One region of the Pedobacter sp. P26 genome, then DNA from elsewhere that is predicted to be linked to it. Evidence: riboswitches for the same ligand, from Rfam matches in the RefSeq annotation. Region 1 holds a riboswitch; the other holds the start of a gene.
The links. A riboswitch is a leader RNA that binds a small molecule or an ion and turns the genes downstream of it on or off. The one in region 1 is predicted to bind cobalamin.

Region 1 (8,868 bases):
AAAGTGGTTCCTACGGCTACTTTAGCCTGCACAGCATCTGCCTTAATCAGTAGATTTACATCGGGAGCCATTTGCTTATCTTTTTTGCAACTAAATAGGAACAGGCAGAAAAGCAAGGCGTAACTTATTGATTTTTTCATTTTGTGTGTTTTGTATGTTATTTAAATAAGAATGTAATGTGTGCCGGAATGTCGCCAGTGGTAAATGTAAACTTCTTTTTCCCTGCTTTATCAAAACAGTAAATGGTGCCGGGTGTAACATAATCTCTGGCATCGGTCACAAAAACATCCCCCGAGGTAGGATCTACAGCAATACCGTAAGGAAGCGTAATCGAAGCCTCTGTGCCATCGGCGATAAAATTATTGCTCGCAACCGTTTCATCTTTTACGTTAAGTTTTACGTATGTTGACTTTGAAGTACTGTAGCTGTAAGAAAAAGGTAGGCATCATCTTCATTAATCCAAAAATCGCTTACCGGAATATTGAAGTTCTTTTTAACGGCATCAGTCTTAGTATCGATTACATACAGAGAAGAGGTTACATCTGCATAATCACCTCTTGAGGTTACATAAACATCGCCATATTTATCGGCTTTTAAGTGGTGCAGATTAATGGCTACATCAATCTTCTTTATTTCGGTATTGGTAGTTAAATCAATTACCGATACCGTTCTGTCGTAATTTGGATAGTTATAACCGCCCGAGTTGGCCACATACAATTTATTGCCTACAACCGCCATTTCTTCGGGTTGGTTACCTACCATAATTTTAGTTTTTATGGTACTTAAAGAAGTGGTATCAACCATGGCTACGTAACCATCGTAAGAGGTGATGTAAGCAAAGTTCTTATAGAAGGTTACATATCGTGGGTTATTGATATCCAATTTGGCTACCTGCCTGGCATTGCTGGCGTTCAGGATTTCAACTTTATTACTTCCGTTTACCACCACATACATTTTGGCACCATAAATTTTAACGTCGTTACCAACATCACCAAGTCCTAAAGTAACAGTTGGGTTAGCGGTACCAAATATATTCCTGGTATATTTACCATCATCGTAGCTATAATAATCTAACGATGATTTGTTAGAACCCCAGTTTCCTTCATTTAAAACATATAAGCCTTTTACCATCAATGATGGAGTTTTGGTCCCCTGCTCCGAATCTTCATCTACAGGAGTGTCCTTTCTACAGGCAAATGAAAGGGCAGTTAAAAGCAATAATCCTGTGAGTTTAAAAAATTGTTGTAATTGATGTTTCATATCGTGATATTAAATTGGTTTAAAAATTAGTGGATAAAGTAAAACGGTAGTTTCGTCCCGGCATCGGATAATTCAGTACCACATCGTAATACTGGTTAAAAACATTATTGATTTCAGCATTGAAAAAGAACCTGGTTTGCTGGTACGCGAAATTTGCACCAATGGACACGTCGTGCGTATACCAGGGTTTGACATAGTTAGCCGCGATATTAGCTTTTTGACTATACCTTTCGCCGGTGTAGATGTAGCTATAATTAAACACCAGCTTTTTATAGTCAATGCCAAACCTTGCAGATCCGCTGTGAACAGGAATGTAAGGGATCTGATCACCATACCGAAAAGCTGTTGCACTAATATCTACTGCCTTTTCGAAAGTATAATTAGCACTTGCTTTCAACTTTAGCTGGGCAGCCAAATCCCAAACAGTTTGAACATTCGTTTCGAAACCTTTAATCTGCACGCGATCGAGGTTAACCATCGTCCACCGGCCTAAATTATTACCCGGAATGGCCACAATTTTATCTTTTACCAGATTGTAGTAGGCATCAGCCTGAATAGATAAATAAGCCAAACGTTTACCATTTGATGTATGTCCGTAAGTAAAACCTAAATCGTACTGGTTGGTATATTCTGGTTTGAGTTTGGTATTGCCAATAAATGTATAGTACAGATCGTTAAAAGTTGGCATGCGGAAAATAGATTTGTAAAAACTGCGAATTCTGAAATCTTTGGTTTGAAGAGGTTGCCACGAGGCCATTAAACTCGGTGTATATTCTTGCCTGTTGGCAGACTGATCGCCATTCTTAACTTGCTCTGCAATCAGGGTTGCCAAAATATTGCCCTGAATGATTAAGCTGTTTAAATTTATGGCACTAGCCAACACCACCAAACCAGTATTGCGGCTTGGGTAAGCAAAATCGTATAAATTGGCATTCAGTCTTTGTAAACTGTAGTCTGTGGCGAGGGAAAGCTCCCAGATTTTCGATATTTTATACAGATTGGCTGCAGAAATGTACCATTCGGTTTCGGTATAGCGGTTATCCAAAAAGCCATTTTGTATTTTAAATTCCGGATCGAGGTAACGCATAAAACTGTACGCATATTTCGTGTTGAACATAAAATTGTAGCGTGCACTTTTTTATTTTGGTACGAAGCCTGAACAAAACTATTATCATCACATTGGCGTTGCGTAAAGGTAAACCTGTTCGAAACAATAGCTCCGGGCAGTCCGCGGGCCGAATTGTAGTTATATAGTTTAATGCTCCATTTACTGCTATCAGGTAATAATCCAAACAAAGTAGCTTCTGCTCTTGCCGATTTAACATCGCTATTGTTCCGGATAATGGTCGTATCATAAGCCAGTTCTTTATACCTGAACCTATATTTCCCGTTCGATTCTAAATAGCTCACATCTATAAGGAAGGAGATTTTATTGCTGATTTTTTGTTTATAACTGAGATTGGGATTAATTAATCCAAACGAACCTGTTTTAAAACTAGCGCCAAAACCATACTTTTTCCCGGAACTAAAAATAGGTTGCGCAGTTTTGAGATAAAGTGCACTTGCTGCTGCAAAACCTCTGGCCGGCATCAGTAACTCGGGCTTCTGACCAACGTAAACGGCAATTTCTTCCAGATTATCTAACGAAAATCTGCCTAAATCTACCTGCCCGTTTTGGGCATTACCCAACTGAATACCATCGTAAAATACAGCCGTATGGTTACTGCCCATGCTCCTAATATTAATGGTTTTTAAACCACCAATACCTCCGTAATCTTTTAATTGTACGCCCGCAAAATAACGTATGGCATCAGCAACCGACAGGCTGTTTAAGCGTTTTAATTCCGATCCGATAAGGATTTGTACCGGAGTTGGTGATAAGTTAACCCTTGAATTTTTATATTCAGTTATTTTAACTTCCTGAAGTTGATTGGCCTTTGCAGTATCTATTTGTGCTACCGAAATACCGGGCAAAAAAATGCCAATACTCAATATGAATGCAAAAGCAAAATAAAACCCGATGTTTAATAAAACACCTTTAATTTTAATCATTTGATTGTGAGTTTAACCCACAGCCAACAGATAGAAAAGAAATGAAAATACGAAAAACGTAAGTACCTCACCCCTAGCTTCAATCCCCGAAAGCTATGAAATATAATGCTAAGGCAGGTCTTCTGACTTACTCCCGGTTTTCCTGTCTTCCCATCCCGATGTATCGGGCCAGTGACAAATTGATTGGAAATCCGTTAAGGAGCTTACAGCTGCGGGACAGTTACAGATTTACACTGTATTCCCTTTTAATTCCGGGTGTAGAACCGGAAACCAAAAGCGCTGCAAAAGTAACAAAATTAACCAACATGTAAAATAGATGAATGGAAAACGGTATTTCTAGTATAAAAAGTTAAATTAGAAATAAAATTTTTCGACCATGAAAAGGATTTTAACCCTTGCATTATCAATGATCTGCTTATCTGTTATGGCGCAAAAAACCGATACGCTTTTTCTGAAAAAGCTAATGGAGAGCAAGCCTGAACTTTTTACGGCTGTACTTAACCATCCTGGTAAAAACCAGATTCAGATTCTTTATAGCCAGGTTAACCGCGATGCAAAGAATATACCCACATTTAAAACATTTAGCTATAATTTAGATCCTCACCATTATTTTTACCCGGCCAGTACGGTTAAGCTTGCTGCAGTCATTTTTGCATTAGAGAAAGTAAACCTCCTAAAAAGTAAAGGCTTAACGGCAAAGAGCACGATGATTACTGATAGTTCATTTAAAGGACAAACGAAAGTTTTAACAGACACGAGTGCTAAAAATAGGCTTCCATCAATAGAACACTATATTAAAAAGATTTTGCTCACCAGTGATAATGATGCCTTTAACCGTTTGTTTGAATTTATTGGCCGGGCAGAGATCAACGAAAAATTAAAAGCAAACGGCTTAAACGATAGCCGGATACTTAACCGATTGGCTATTGGCGATGCAGGAGAATCGGCCAAACACAGCAATCCCATTAAGTTTTATAATGGTGACAAATTAGTATATGATCAACCTGCGCAATACGACCCAAAAGAATATGAATTGAAATTGACCAATCTGGTAATGGGTAAAGGCTATTTGGACAGTGCCGATAAACTAGTGAATAAACCATTTAATCTGGCAGGAAAAAATGCCTTTGCCGTAAACGATCAGCAAAAACTAATGCAGAAACTGATCTTTCCTGAAGCTTTTCCAACCAATGAAAGATTTAACCTGACTACAGAAGATTATAAGCTGAATTATACTTACATGAGCAAATATCCAACAGAAAGCGATTATCCTAAATATGATCCTGAAGCATTTTGGACAACTTATGCCAAGATGTTGTATTATGGAAGAGAGCAGGTAACACCAGATTCAAACATCAGGATTTTTAATAAATATGGCGATAGCTATGGCTACATTATCGACAACTCTTATTTTATTGACTTTAAAAACGGAATTGAGTATTTTTTAGCTGCAGTTATACAGAGTAATGAAGATGGCATATTTAACGACAATAAATATGACTACGATACAGTATGTTTTCCCTTTATGAAAAATCTGGGCAAAAGCATTTATGAAGTGGAATTAAACCGAAAGAAAATGCACCAACCAGATCTGAGCAAATTCAAACTCGATTATTCCTACTGAGACCAAAACCTTTCAGCCCTTTTCAGGTTTATAGCGTATTAATTGTATAAAAAACTATACATTAATTAAAAAATAATATATTCGCATTTCAAAAATTAAAGAATACATATCTCTAATGGCTAAATTATTAATAATTGACGATGAGCGTGCGATAAGGAGTACCTTACGCGAAATTCTGGAATATGAAAATTATGATGTTGAAGATATCGACAATGGTATCGACGGCCTCGAAATGATCAAAAAAGGAAATTTCGATTTGGTTCTTTGCGATATCAAGATGAATAAGATGGATGGTATGGAAGTGCTCGAACAGGCACAGCTTATCAAGCCTGACCTACCATTTATTATGATATCTGGACATGGAACCGTTGAAACAGCCATCGAAGCCAGTAAAAAAGGAGCCTTCGATTTTATTTCGAAACCACCTGATTTAAACCGTTTACTGATCACTGTCCGTAATGGTTTAGACCGGGGAAATTTAGTTACGGAAACAAAGGTTTTAAAGCGTAAAGCGAGTAAAACCCGTGAGATTTTAGGCGAATCTGAAAGCATTTCTAAAATTAAAGAAACCATTGAACGTGTTGCGCCTACCGAAGCCCGCGTATTAATTACTGGTGCAAATGGTAGCGGTAAAGAATTGGTAGCACGCTGGTTACACGAGAAATCGAACCGTGCAGACAGTCCTTTAATCGAAGTAAACTGTGCTGCTATTCCGTCAGAACTAATCGAAAGTGAATTGTTTGGTCACGAGAAAGGTTCTTTTACCTCTGCTGTTAAACAACGTATCGGTAAATTTGAACTGGCTAATGGCGGAACTTTATTTTTGGATGAGATTGGCGATATGAGCCTCTCTGCCCAGGCAAAAGTTTTGCGAGCTTTGCAAGAGCATAAAATTTCGCGCGTGGGTGGGGAAAAGGAAATTGAAGTAAACGTTCGTGTTTTAGCCGCAACCAATAAAGATTTATTGAAAGAAATTGAAGATGGTAATTTCCGTATGGACTTGTACCACCGGTTAAATGTGATCAATATTCATGTCCCACATTTAACAGAGCGTACAGATGACATTCCTGTTATTGCCCAGAACTTTTTAGAAAATATCTGTAGCGATTATGGAATGCCGGTTAAGAAAATAAACGAAGGCGGAATGTCTGCACTACAAGCTTTACCATGGACCGGTAACGTACGTGAGTTACACAATATGATTGAGCGTTTGATTATTTTAAGTGATAAGGTGATTACAGAAAATGATGTACGTGCATTTGCTAATCCAGGTGGTGGCACGAACATTGGCGCTGCAACCAGTACACAGATTGCAGGTGCTGGCGGATCTAACCTGGCTTCCTCTTTCGATTCGTTTAATAATTTTCAGGATTACAAAGATTATGCGGAACGCGAATTCATCAAGTTTAAGTTAGAGAAAAACAATTGGAACGTGTCAAAAACAGCAGATGAGATTGATATCCAAAGAAGTCACTTATATAGTAAAATTGAAAAGTTCGGCTTGAAAAGAGCGGAATAAGTTGAACTAATTTACAAATCGTCATCTCGACTAAAGCGTAGCGAAATGGAGAGATCTATTAAATTATTTGCTAATAGATTTCTCCACTGCGTTCGAAATGACAATATCATAGGATTTAGGGGATCAACCCATGTAATCATTTTGCCTCATCAGCAATGCTCTGTATTTATTAAAAATTGCTGTTTTAGAAACAAAACCCAAATATTGGTTTTGCGCAGTTAATACGGGTAAAATCCATACATTATCCTGTTCCATTTTCTCCAATACCATTTTCAGATCATCATTTTCTGTAATTGTATTCGGTGCAGGCTGAACCAAATGAGAAGCCATTAAATTTCCCTTATCCGGATGATTGATCATCTCATTAAATAGTTCTTCAATATAAATAATCCCTTTAAAATCACCCAGTTCATCGATAACTGCACAGATATTTTTATGCGATTGCAAAATTTCATTCATTTTTACCGAAATCAAGTCATTCATCTGTAACTGAGGATAGCTTTTTTCAATCAGGTATTTCAACTTCATCTGATTTAAAACCGTGGTATCTTTGTCCTCATGTGATAACAACTCGCCTTTGTCTGCCAGTGCTTTTGTGTAAATAGAGTGTTTTTGCGAACTTCGGTTAATGGCGTAAGAAATTGCTGTGGTAATCATCAATGGCACCATTAAAATATATCCACCCGTAATTTCAGCAATCAGAAAAATACCCGTTAAAGGGGCATGCATAATCGAACCTAAAGCTGCGGCCATACCAGCTACAATAAAATTAGATACGTTTAGTTGTGCTATACCCGATAAATTTACCACATAAGCAAAGATAAACCCGATTAAACCGCCCATAATTAAACTGGGCGCAAATGTGCCACCATTACCACCAGCACCTAAGGTAACCAGAGTAGCAATCGATTTCATAAAAATGGTGACTACCGTAAATAGCACAACCACGGCCGAAATTGAGCTGTAATCAGCAAAAATACTGTTGTTAATTACGGTGTGATAATCGCCTTTTAATAATCCTTTTATCGTGATATACCCTTCACCATATAAAGTTGGAAATAGAAATACTAAAGCGCCCAACATTAAACCACCTACAATTACTTTGGTGTAGGGATGTTTAATTTTATAGAATAACCCTTTTACCGCGTAATTTGCTTTGGTAAAATAGATGGAGAATAAACCAATAAAACAAGCCAGTATGACATAGTAAAACAAAGCATTAACTTTCCAGCCTTCAGTAACCAAAAAGAAAAGCTGCTGGGTATAAAATAATCTTGCTACTACAGCTGCCGTTGCCGCCGATAACAGCAGTGGAATAAATGCGGGGATGGTAAACTCAGGCAATAGAATTTCGATGGCAAAAACAATTCCCGCTACCGGGCTATTAAATGCTCCTGCTATACCAGCTGCTGCTCCACAAGCCACCAACATGGTAATTTCGCGGTATGATAAACCCAATACACGGCCAAGATTAGAGCCAATGGCTGACCCACTGGTTACAATTGGTGCTTCCAAACCTGTAGAACCACCAAAACCTACCGTGACTGCTGCGGTTATAATCTGCGAATAAATATTGTGTGCTTCTACCTTACTCGATTTTTTTGAAATGGCATAAAGTAAAGGGGTTAAACCCGTTTCGAACTTTGTTTTGCGGATAAAGTATTTGATGTACAGCACCGTTAGGAAAATACCGATCATCGGAAAAATAAAATACAGGTAGTATTTGTATTTCCAATGCCAATCAGACTGTAGAAATTCTTCGATGTGGTGGGTTAAACTTTTTAAAGCAGCGGCAGCTAATCCGGCCAAAATCCCGACAATTACAGCAAGGATAACTAAGAAATTACGGTTTGATATTTTAGATTTCCGGTACTGGTTAATCTTATCAAGGTAATTTACAAATCTGATGTACATTCTATTGTTTTTTAAATAGAGGGCGATGCCCAAAAGTAACAAAAACAAAGGGAGAAGCCAATTTAAAGGCTTATTTTATGCATCAAATTTGTCCAATAATTTAATTAATGTTGCAAAATCTTTTGGGTATGGTGCATCGATCACAATATCCTGATCGTTAAGTCCTTTAAAAACCAAATGGCGGGCATGTAAAGCAAAACGTTTCATGATTGGTTGCTCCTCTTCACCCTTGGTTAATTTATACCCCCTTTTAATCGAAGAAAGAAAAACCGGTTTACCTTTATACATATCATCACCCACAATAGCCGCCCTTTGCGTAGCCAGGTGAATACGGATCTGGTGCATGCGGCCTGTTATTGGCTTACATTCCACCAAAGTATAGTGTTTGTAGTATTTTAATGAGTCGAAAATAGTCTCTGCTCTTTTACCTTCCGCCCTGTCAATAGTTACGTTTTTATTGCCGTCGTTTAAAATAGGCAAGTCAACCGTAAGCTGGTCA
Region 2 (8,868 bases), 2.9 Mb from region 1:
TATTTTATGGGAAAATTACTGTTTTAGTGAGCGGATCAAAAAAATGGAATACGAACAGCAAAACTCCACATATTACTTTTGGAGAACTTATGACCAGCAGGAAATAGATCTTATTGAAATTAACAATGGAGAAATTTTAGCTGCCGATTTCAAATGGGGAAACCAAAAGAAAAAGATACCAGGTTTTTTTGCTAAAAACTATCCTCAAGCCACCTTTTCCATAATTAACAAAGAAAATTATTTAGATTTTATATTATAAATGTTAGACCCAACCTTATTGCTCGATTTAGTGAAAATGCAAATGCCTTATGGAAAATATAAAGGTTACCTGATCTGCAATATCCCTGAAAGTTATTTGCTTTGGTATAAGGATAAGGGCTTCCCGAAAGGTAAATTGGGCGATTTGATGGCTACGATGTTTGAAATTCGGGTGAATGGATTGGAGTATTTATTAACGCCGTTGAAGAATCAAAATCGGTAGTTAAGAATGATAGCATAGATGAATCGTCATTCCCAACTTGATTGGGAATCGTAACGCCTTAGTGGGGTTCCAGGTTGCATTAAGATTCGCACCTGCGCGGGAAAGACGACCGTTCTGAGTAGATCTCTCCATTGCGCTGCGCTCCAGTCGAGATGACGACTAATCTGTAAAAATCCGCAGATTAACATTTATCGCAGAAAAAATCTGCGGCTATCCGCGTAATCTGCGGGAAACAATTCTATATCTTACAGCCATTTTCATCACAAACCGCATCGTCATTTTTATTTAATGAGGTAAGTGTGGTTTTCGGCTGAGTTTCTTTCCACTCGGTAAAACTTTGGGTAAGCGCATCGGTAAAAGCCTGAACAGGCTGAGCACCCGAAACACCATATTTGCGGTCCATTACAAAATAAGGAACGCCACGGATGCCTAAATTCTGGCTTTCATAAATATCGTAGCGAACGGCTTCGGCAAATTGGTCACTGTTTAAAACTGCTACAGCTTCATCTTTATCCAAACCAATTTCTACAGCAAGATCAACTAAAACATCGGTTTCCCCAATATTTTTGCTGTTTACGAAATGAGCTTCAAATAATTTCTCTTCAGCTAAATCCTGAAGACCATGTTTTGCTGCCAAGTGAATCAAACGGTGCGCATTAAAGGTATTAGCAGGGATATTGGTATCAAAATCGATGCTTAAGCCTGCATTTGTCGCCATATCAACCACTTGTTTCGTCATCTGTTTGGCTTGCTCAACCGGCATTCCTTTACTCCTCGAAAGGTAATCATAAACCGTTTCATTATTGGTATTGTGATACTCCGGATTGAGTTGAAAACTCTTCCAATCTATTTTAATTTCATTTCTGAAGGGCAATTTTTCTATCGCCTGTTCAAAATGTCTTTTCCCGATATAGCAAAACGGACACATTACATCCGACCAGATTTCTACTTTCATAACACAAAATTAAGCGGATTATAATTGGCTATAGTAAGGCCAAAGTAAAAAGCCACTATCGTTTGGGATAGTGGCTTCTATATTAATCATAGAATGTCATTCTGAGAGGCAATTTATTGTACAAAAATCCATATACATTGATAAGAAAATCTTAATAAATTGATCTGCTACGACAAACCGTCATTCCCAACTTGATTGGGAATCTTAATGCTTGGTAGGTTTACAGGTGCATTACGATTCCCGCCTGCGCGGGAATGACGACTGACAACAAGCTCAACATTACCAGAAACTCAATTATAACTATTTATACAACTGGTTAAATATCAGTTTAAAAGTACCGTGCGTTTGCGCCCTGAAAGCAATTTCCGGTCCGAAAGCAAGCAATTTGCCCTTGCCAACTTTTGCTTCAAAAGCAGTTACCCCATCCTGCAGGTAAGCCTGGCCCCAGGCCCAGCCACTGCGAAGCGGTGTAGCATTTTCAAACCACATTAATGGTTTAATCTTACCAGAAGCAATGGCATCACCAGTAAGCTTAAAAACCGGACTATTGTCGAAATAAACATCGGCTTCCTTTTCCATTCCCCAGTTTGATGATAAAGTAGTATCTACGCCTACATTTAACACACTCCCGGGAACATAATATTTTTCAGCAGGTAATCGTTTTTCTTCTCCGTTTACAATTTCTACCATCGCATTACGTACGGGAAGGTTTAAGTGATAAGCCAGGTTGGTACTGCTACCAATGGTTACAATATTTCCACCAGCTTCTAAAAATTTCTTTAATTCGGGGATTGATTTATCAGGGCTGACCCTGCCTAAACGGTTTCTAAATTCCTGAGGAATTTCGTCTGCCTTTGGTCCAAAAGATCTGTTTCCCCCACCTGCACCCTGCACCGATGGAATAGCGCCACCTACAAAAACAATTACATCGTATTTAGATTTCAAATTGCCAGCATCAATATCCTGCGGATAAATTACTGTGGCATTATAGTGGTACTGTTCCATTAAAAACCTAACCCAACCCGAAGCCATCGAGCCTCCATAAGTATCCCAAAGGGCAATTCTCGCTGTAGATATCTTGATTTTATTTTTCGGAGCCGATGCTGTTTTTAATTTGATGTTTGCTTTTTCCAACACTGATTTTCCAGCTGAAGAAACATAAAAATCGCCATTTTCGGAAGAACGGTAAACCTCAACTTTGTTCTTTAATAAATCATTAACTGTAGTGTAAGAATCATTTTGTGCAGCACTTAACACATAACCCGATCCATTTGGCAATTTATTTTCTGGCTTTAATAATTCTCCGTAAGGATTTTTCTCAAACGGACCTGAAAAATCATCCAGAATGCGGTCAAATTTCACATCCATCAGATAAGCCAAAGTCCAGCCAGCGGCATCATAAGGTGGAATTGGTGCACCACCTTCGTATTTGAAATCATTTGGGTGATCCTGTGGCTCAAACATATCCAAAACATGTGGACGGAAAGCCTGATCGGTTTTGACCACGTAGCTCCCTGCAGGGTAATTTTTCCCTGCAACGGTAAATGTAACTGTTGCTTTTTGTACCACAATGCCCGTTCTAATCAATGCATTTAAAAACTTAATGGCAGAGTTAAAATCGGGCTGATCTGCAGATAAAATATAACCCCGTGGATCACGGTTTGCAGGCGCTTTCATCACCGTGTCAAAAGCTTTCATACTAATCTGCATTCTTGATTTAAAATCAGCATCTCCACCAATAATAGGGCCAATTTTTTCACCTTTTGCAGCGTTGTTAATGGCTTCAATTTTCTTTGGAGAGAAGGACCAGGTATCTTTTTTGCCCCGCTCAATGGAATTTCGGCCCATCTGGTAAATGTTGTATAATAATTCGTCGCGGTAGCGCTGTGCATAACCTAAAACTGCATAGTTTAACGAAACCGAATAATCGATAGAGTTTTTAAAGTACCATTTTCCCGGCGTAACCGGGTTTGGCGAATCTCCGCTCGGCAACAAACGGGAAGGAACCAAAGGAATTTCGGATGGGGTAGGATTCCCGATAATTTCGGTCAAAAGTCCAACCATGTTATGAAAATAAGTGGTGGTCCTTAATCCGCCATTGTACCAGGTAGAATAAACCGATCCTCCCCGCTGCGTATAACCCGGCTTGTTTTCTACGTTCATCCTGTTGTGCATGGCCGCACCAACTGCATCCAAACTGGTTAATATGATGGGATCGAAAACATAATTAAATGGGTCGCGGTAGGGCGGACCAGCAACAACCGTTCCCGCCGGACCAGCCTGATGGTGGTTATACATAATCTGAGGGATCCACTCTACAAAAAGCTGACGACCGATATTTTGTGTTTCTTTAAGGTTTAACATAAAGAAATCACGGTTATTATCATGCCCGGCATATTTCTCGTACAAAACAGGAAGTCCTGAGGTTGTTCTTTTTTTGGATCTTTATCCCTCATGTACCAATTGCTCACCAGCTCCTGCCCATCCGGATTAGCATGTGTAAATAAGATGATTACATTATCTAAAATGCGTAAGGTCTCCGCATCTTTTCTTGAAGCAAATTCGTATACTGTTTCGATCAATTGATGGGCACCAACTACCTCGTTTGCATGAAGGCCTCCGTCTATCCAAACGACTGCTTTTCCTTCCTGTGCAAATGCTTTTGCCTGCTCAGGAGTAATTTCAGCATGGGCCAGTTGTTGTGAAATTTCTTTATAACGATCTAATTTTTTCAGGTTTTCAGGTGAAGAAACAATCAACATATATTGACTTCTGCCTTCTTCGGTTTTACCGATATCAACCAGTTTAACACGGTTAGAAGCTGCCGCAAGCTTTTTAAAGTAGGCTTCTGTTTGGGTATAATTGGCCAATTGATAATCGTCGCCGATATCAAAACCGAAATGAGATTTTGGCGTTGGTACCTCCTGCGCCAGCACTGCATAGCTATTTATCATTAAAAAAGCAATGCAAAGCCCTTTAAAGGAGTTTTTTATCATAATAAGTAGTTTAGTTAGGTAACCAAATATAATAGAGAATCGGCACCTAAAATGGCTTGCTGTAAATTTGTTACAAGTTTCAAATCCTAATCCATACATTTGTACTGATGTAAGTTCTTAACTTTATTTTTCATCAACCGATACAGGTTCCCGGAATTACACCCGGGATTAATAGGGAATCGTGTGCAAATCACGAGCTGTCGCGCAACTGTAAATTCTGTCTTTTACCAAAAAGACAACGGTCTTATCATTCATGCCACTGTACCATTTAGGTATGGGAAGGCGATAAGATCGGGAATAAGTCAGGAGACCTGCCTATATTGAATTGACGGTACTTTCGCGTTATAAAGTAATTGGTCAGGTCTGATTGTACACCATAAAATTAAAATTTTATATGCTTGCTTTAAGCTTTTTGCTGATAAGCGGGCAGGCTGTGCCATAACCTTTCCTTTATATTTTTTACGGAGAAGTATTCAAAAATACAGTTCTGAGCTTTTAAACGATTTATTTACTTAATCTTTAAAAGAGATGCTAACGCAAAATCTGGGCTATCCGCGAATAGGTAGTCAACGAGAATTAAAGAAAATCTGCGAAAATTACTGGGCAGATAAAACGGGGTACAAAAATGTACTTCAGGTGGGCAAAAACATTCGCCACGAAAACTGGAAACTTCAAAAAGAAGCCGGCATTGATGTGATTCCATCAAACGATTTTTCTTTTTACGACCACGTACTCGATCATTCCTTAACTTTTGGGGCCATCCCGAAAAGGTATAACGAAGTGATCCTAAAAAAGGGAATGAAGAGCTTGATCTTTATTTCGCCATGGCAAGGGGCTACCAAAAGAAGGATTGGATGTGGTAGCAATGGAAATGACCAAATGGTTCGATACCAATTACCATTATATTGTACCGGAGTTTTATAAAGATCAGCCTTTTAAACTTTTCTCAACCAAAATTATCGATGAGTTTTACGAGGCGAAACAACTGGGTATTATTACCAAACCTGTTCTAATTGGTCCTGTTTCCTATCTCTTATTGGGCAAGGAAAAAGAAGCCGGATTTGAAAAGATCGACCTGATTAAAAACCTGCTTCCGGTTTATATCGAGATTTTATCTCGCTTAGATGCTTTGGATGTAGAATATATTCAGTTTGATGAGCCGTTTTTGACATTAGATTTAACTGAAAAAGACAAAAAAGCTTATGAGTATGTTTATAAGGAAATTAGAAAAGCTTTCCCAAGGTTAAAGATCGTTTTAGCGACTTATTTCGAAGGTTTAGGCAACAATCTTGCTTTAACTACTTCATTGCCTGTAAATGTTTTACATATCGATCTGGTACGTGCAGAAGATCAGTTAAACGACGTTTTAGCTTCTTTAAAAAACGAAACCATTCTTTCTTTAGGTTTGGTAGACGGACGAAATATCTGGAAAAACGATTTCGAAAAATCTGTTTCCATCATCAATCAGGCGGTAGAAAAACGAGGATTGGATAAAGTATGGATTGCACCATCCTGCTCATTAATCCACTCACCGGTTGATCTGGATAATGAAACCAATGAGAAAAATTTATCGGCAGAAATTAAAGAATGGCTGGCCTATGCGAAACAAAAAGTTGCAGAGCTGGCAACCTTAAAAAAACTGATCAACAACGAAAGTCCTGCATCTACCCTGCAAAAACTCGAAGAAAATAAGATTGCAATTGCTAACCGGAAAGTTTCTAAAATCATCCATAATCCGGCAGTAAAAGAGCGCGTGTTGGCTTTAAAGGAGCAGGATGCAGAACGTTTGAGTCCATTTTCTGCCAGAAAAATCAAACAACAGGAGCTTAATCTACCCTTTTATGCCACTACAACAATTGGATCATTCCCACAAACAGCAGAAGTAAGAAGCTGGAGAGCTAAGCTTAAAAACGGAACTTTTACTGTTGAAGAATATGATAATCTAATTGCCCAGGAGACCAAAAACGCGGTAAAATGGCAGGAAGAAATCGATCTGGATGTACTCGTACATGGTGAGTTTGAACGGAACGACATGGTTGAATACTTTGGTGAGCAATTAGACGGTTTCGCTTTCTCTAAAAACGGTTGGGTGCAGAGTTATGGATCACGCTGTGTAAAACCGCCGATCATTTTTGGTGATGTTTCGCGCCCTGAACCTATGACGGTGAAGTGGACCGCTTACGCGCAATCGCTTACCTCAAGATACATGAAAGGCATGTTAACGGGTCCGGTAACTATTTTACAGTGGTCGTTTGTACGTAACGATCAGCCCCGTTCTGAAACCTGTACACAAATTGCATTGGCCATCCGCGATGAAGTTTGCGACCTGGAAAATGCGGGTATTAAAATCATCCAGATTGATGAACCGGCCATTAGAGAGGGTTTACCTTTGCGCAAGGCGGATTGGCAAAATTACCTGAACTGGGCGGTTAAAGCTTTTAAAATATCAGCCAGTGGCGTAAAAGACGATACCCAGATCCACACACACATGTGTTACTCGGAGTTTAACGATATCATCCAGAATATTGCCGATATGGACGCCGATGTAATCACGATCGAAACTTCACGTTCGCAAATGGAACTATTGGACGCTTTTGCCGATTTTAAATATCCAAACGAAATCGGTCCAGGTGTGTACGATATCCACTCACCAAGGGTTCCGAAACGCGAAGAAATGGTTCAGTTGCTCAAAAAAGCCAAAGCGGTTATTCCTTCAGATCAACTTTGGGTAAACCCTGACTGTGGCTTAAAAACCCGCGGATGGGATGAAACCAAAAAAGCGCTGATCGAAATGGTTGAAGCGGCAAAAGAGATGCGTAAAGCTGAAGAGGTATTATCAGCAGAATTTCAGGTAAATTAATTCGCCTTATTTTTTGCCACTGAGAAACAAATACTCTTAAGTTAAACATTCACCAATTGTGTCAGTGTGAGCTTGTCGAAGACCCTTATCGTGAAATAACTTAATAGCATTGAAAGAGATATGACAGGTACAGTTTGTTTATGTGCTATCCTTTTTCTCTATGGCAATCCACTTACTTTGACAACTTTCTAATCAGAAAGTTGTCAAAGCTTTTTACTCCTCATATATTTACCCCCATGACCTTAGAAGAAAGAATAGAAAATTCAAAAACCAGTATTTTTAAAGCCGTTTTCCCAAATACAACCAACCATTATGATACACTTTTTGGCGGTACCGCCATGCATTTAATGGACGAAGTTGCTTTTATTACCGCCACGCGTTTTAGCCGCCAGATCATGGTAACGGTAAGCAGCGATAGGATAGATTTTAAAAAACCAATTCCCGCAGGTACTATCGTAGAACTTATTGGTAAGGTTAATCATGTAGGAAATACCAGTTTAAAAGTTAATGTAGAAATATATATTGAGCAGATGTATGCCGAAGGAAGAGAACTGGCCGTACATGGCGATTTTACTTTTGTAGCCATTGATGAAAACAAAAAACCGGTACAGGTAATCAAATAATGGTATAAAAATCATCAGGTTTAAATCTTTAAATTTGATCATGGAGCATCAACATTCAGAAGAAGATTTAAAAAATATTGCGAAACAATTAAGCTGCCCAGAAGGCGAACAAGGCATTAAAACAGGGGAAATGATGCATGCCAGTAATCTTGGAATGACCAGCTCGGCCCATTGATGCATTAAATCTTCAAAACCACGATATTGTTTTAGAAATCGGCCATGGTAATGGTGGGCATATTGCCCAATTATTATCAAAAGCGGAAAATCTAAAGTATTATGGCGCAGATATTTCAGAAACAATTATTGTCGAAGCAGAAAAAATCAATCAGGATTTTGTTGATAAAGGCATTGTCCATTTTGAGTTAACGGATGGAGCTACGCTACCTTTTGAAAATAATCAGTTCGATAAAATTTTTACCGTCAATACCATTTATTTCTGGAGCAATCCAGGTAAATACCTTAACGAAATTAAGCGGGTTTTAAAGCCAAATGGAATTTTTGCTTTATGCTTTGCAGATAAAAAATTTATGCAAAATCTTCCTTTTACTGCTTATGGCTTTACGCTTTATGAGGTAGAAAAAGTACAGGAGTTATTGGCAAGTGCTGGCTTCCAAATTAAAAATACCCTTAAAAAATTAGAACAGGTACAGAGTAAAACAGGTGAGCAGGTAGAAAGAGAATATTACGTTGTAGTGGCTTTTATTGATGCTCTGGCATAAAAACCAGTACTTCTTTGTGCTTTTGTAGTTATGGTAAAATAAACATTTAATACAAAATCAGATACAAATAGGCATAAACCACCGGTGCAGCCAATAACAATCCATCAAAACGGTCTAACAAACCACCATGCCCTGGTAATAATCCGCCGCTGTCCTTTGCATCGAGACTGCGTTTAAGCATCGATTCTACCAGGTCACCCAGCGTCCCAAAATTTGCAATTAATAAGGCCATAC

Region 2: another riboswitch for cobalamin. It lies ahead of ACQ86H_RS29100 (hypothetical protein); the one in region 1 lies ahead of ACQ86H_RS13000 (TonB-dependent receptor).

What each region holds. Positions count from the first base shown of each region.
Region 1 covers NZ_CP192574.1:2,795,639-2,804,506, reverse strand. The annotation lists gene ACQ86H_RS13015 (PKD domain-containing protein) at 1-140, opposite strand, end outside; gene ACQ86H_RS13010 (YncE family protein) at 397-1,260, opposite strand; gene ACQ86H_RS13005 (TonB-dependent receptor domain-containing protein) at 1,280-2,305, opposite strand; gene ACQ86H_RS13000 (TonB-dependent receptor) at 2,194-3,312, opposite strand; cobalamin riboswitch at 3,408-3,603, opposite strand; gene ACQ86H_RS12995 (serine hydrolase) at 3,689-4,936, shown strand; gene ACQ86H_RS12990 (sigma-54-dependent transcriptional regulator) at 5,052-6,455, shown strand; gene ACQ86H_RS12985 (chloride channel protein) at 6,579-8,369, opposite strand; gene ACQ86H_RS12980 (RluA family pseudouridine synthase) at 8,445-8,868, opposite strand, start outside.
Region 2 covers NZ_CP192574.1:6,234,394-6,243,261, reverse strand. The annotation lists gene ACQ86H_RS29125 (ATP-binding protein) at 1-259, shown strand, start outside; gene ACQ86H_RS29120 (DUF3820 family protein) at 260-481, shown strand; gene ACQ86H_RS29115 (DsbA family oxidoreductase) at 720-1,436, opposite strand; gene ACQ86H_RS29110 (peptidase) at 1,737-3,800, opposite strand; gene ACQ86H_RS29105 (M14 family zinc carboxypeptidase) at 3,794-4,432, opposite strand; cobalamin riboswitch at 4,560-4,765, shown strand; gene ACQ86H_RS29100 (hypothetical protein) at 4,961-5,356, shown strand; gene metE (5-methyltetrahydropteroyltriglutamate--homocysteine S-methyltransferase) at 5,298-7,292, shown strand; gene ACQ86H_RS29090 (acyl-CoA thioesterase) at 7,529-7,915, shown strand; gene ACQ86H_RS29085 (hypothetical protein) at 7,956-8,090, shown strand; gene ACQ86H_RS29080 (class I SAM-dependent methyltransferase) at 8,086-8,634, shown strand; gene ACQ86H_RS29075 (phosphatidate cytidylyltransferase) at 8,681-8,868, opposite strand, start outside.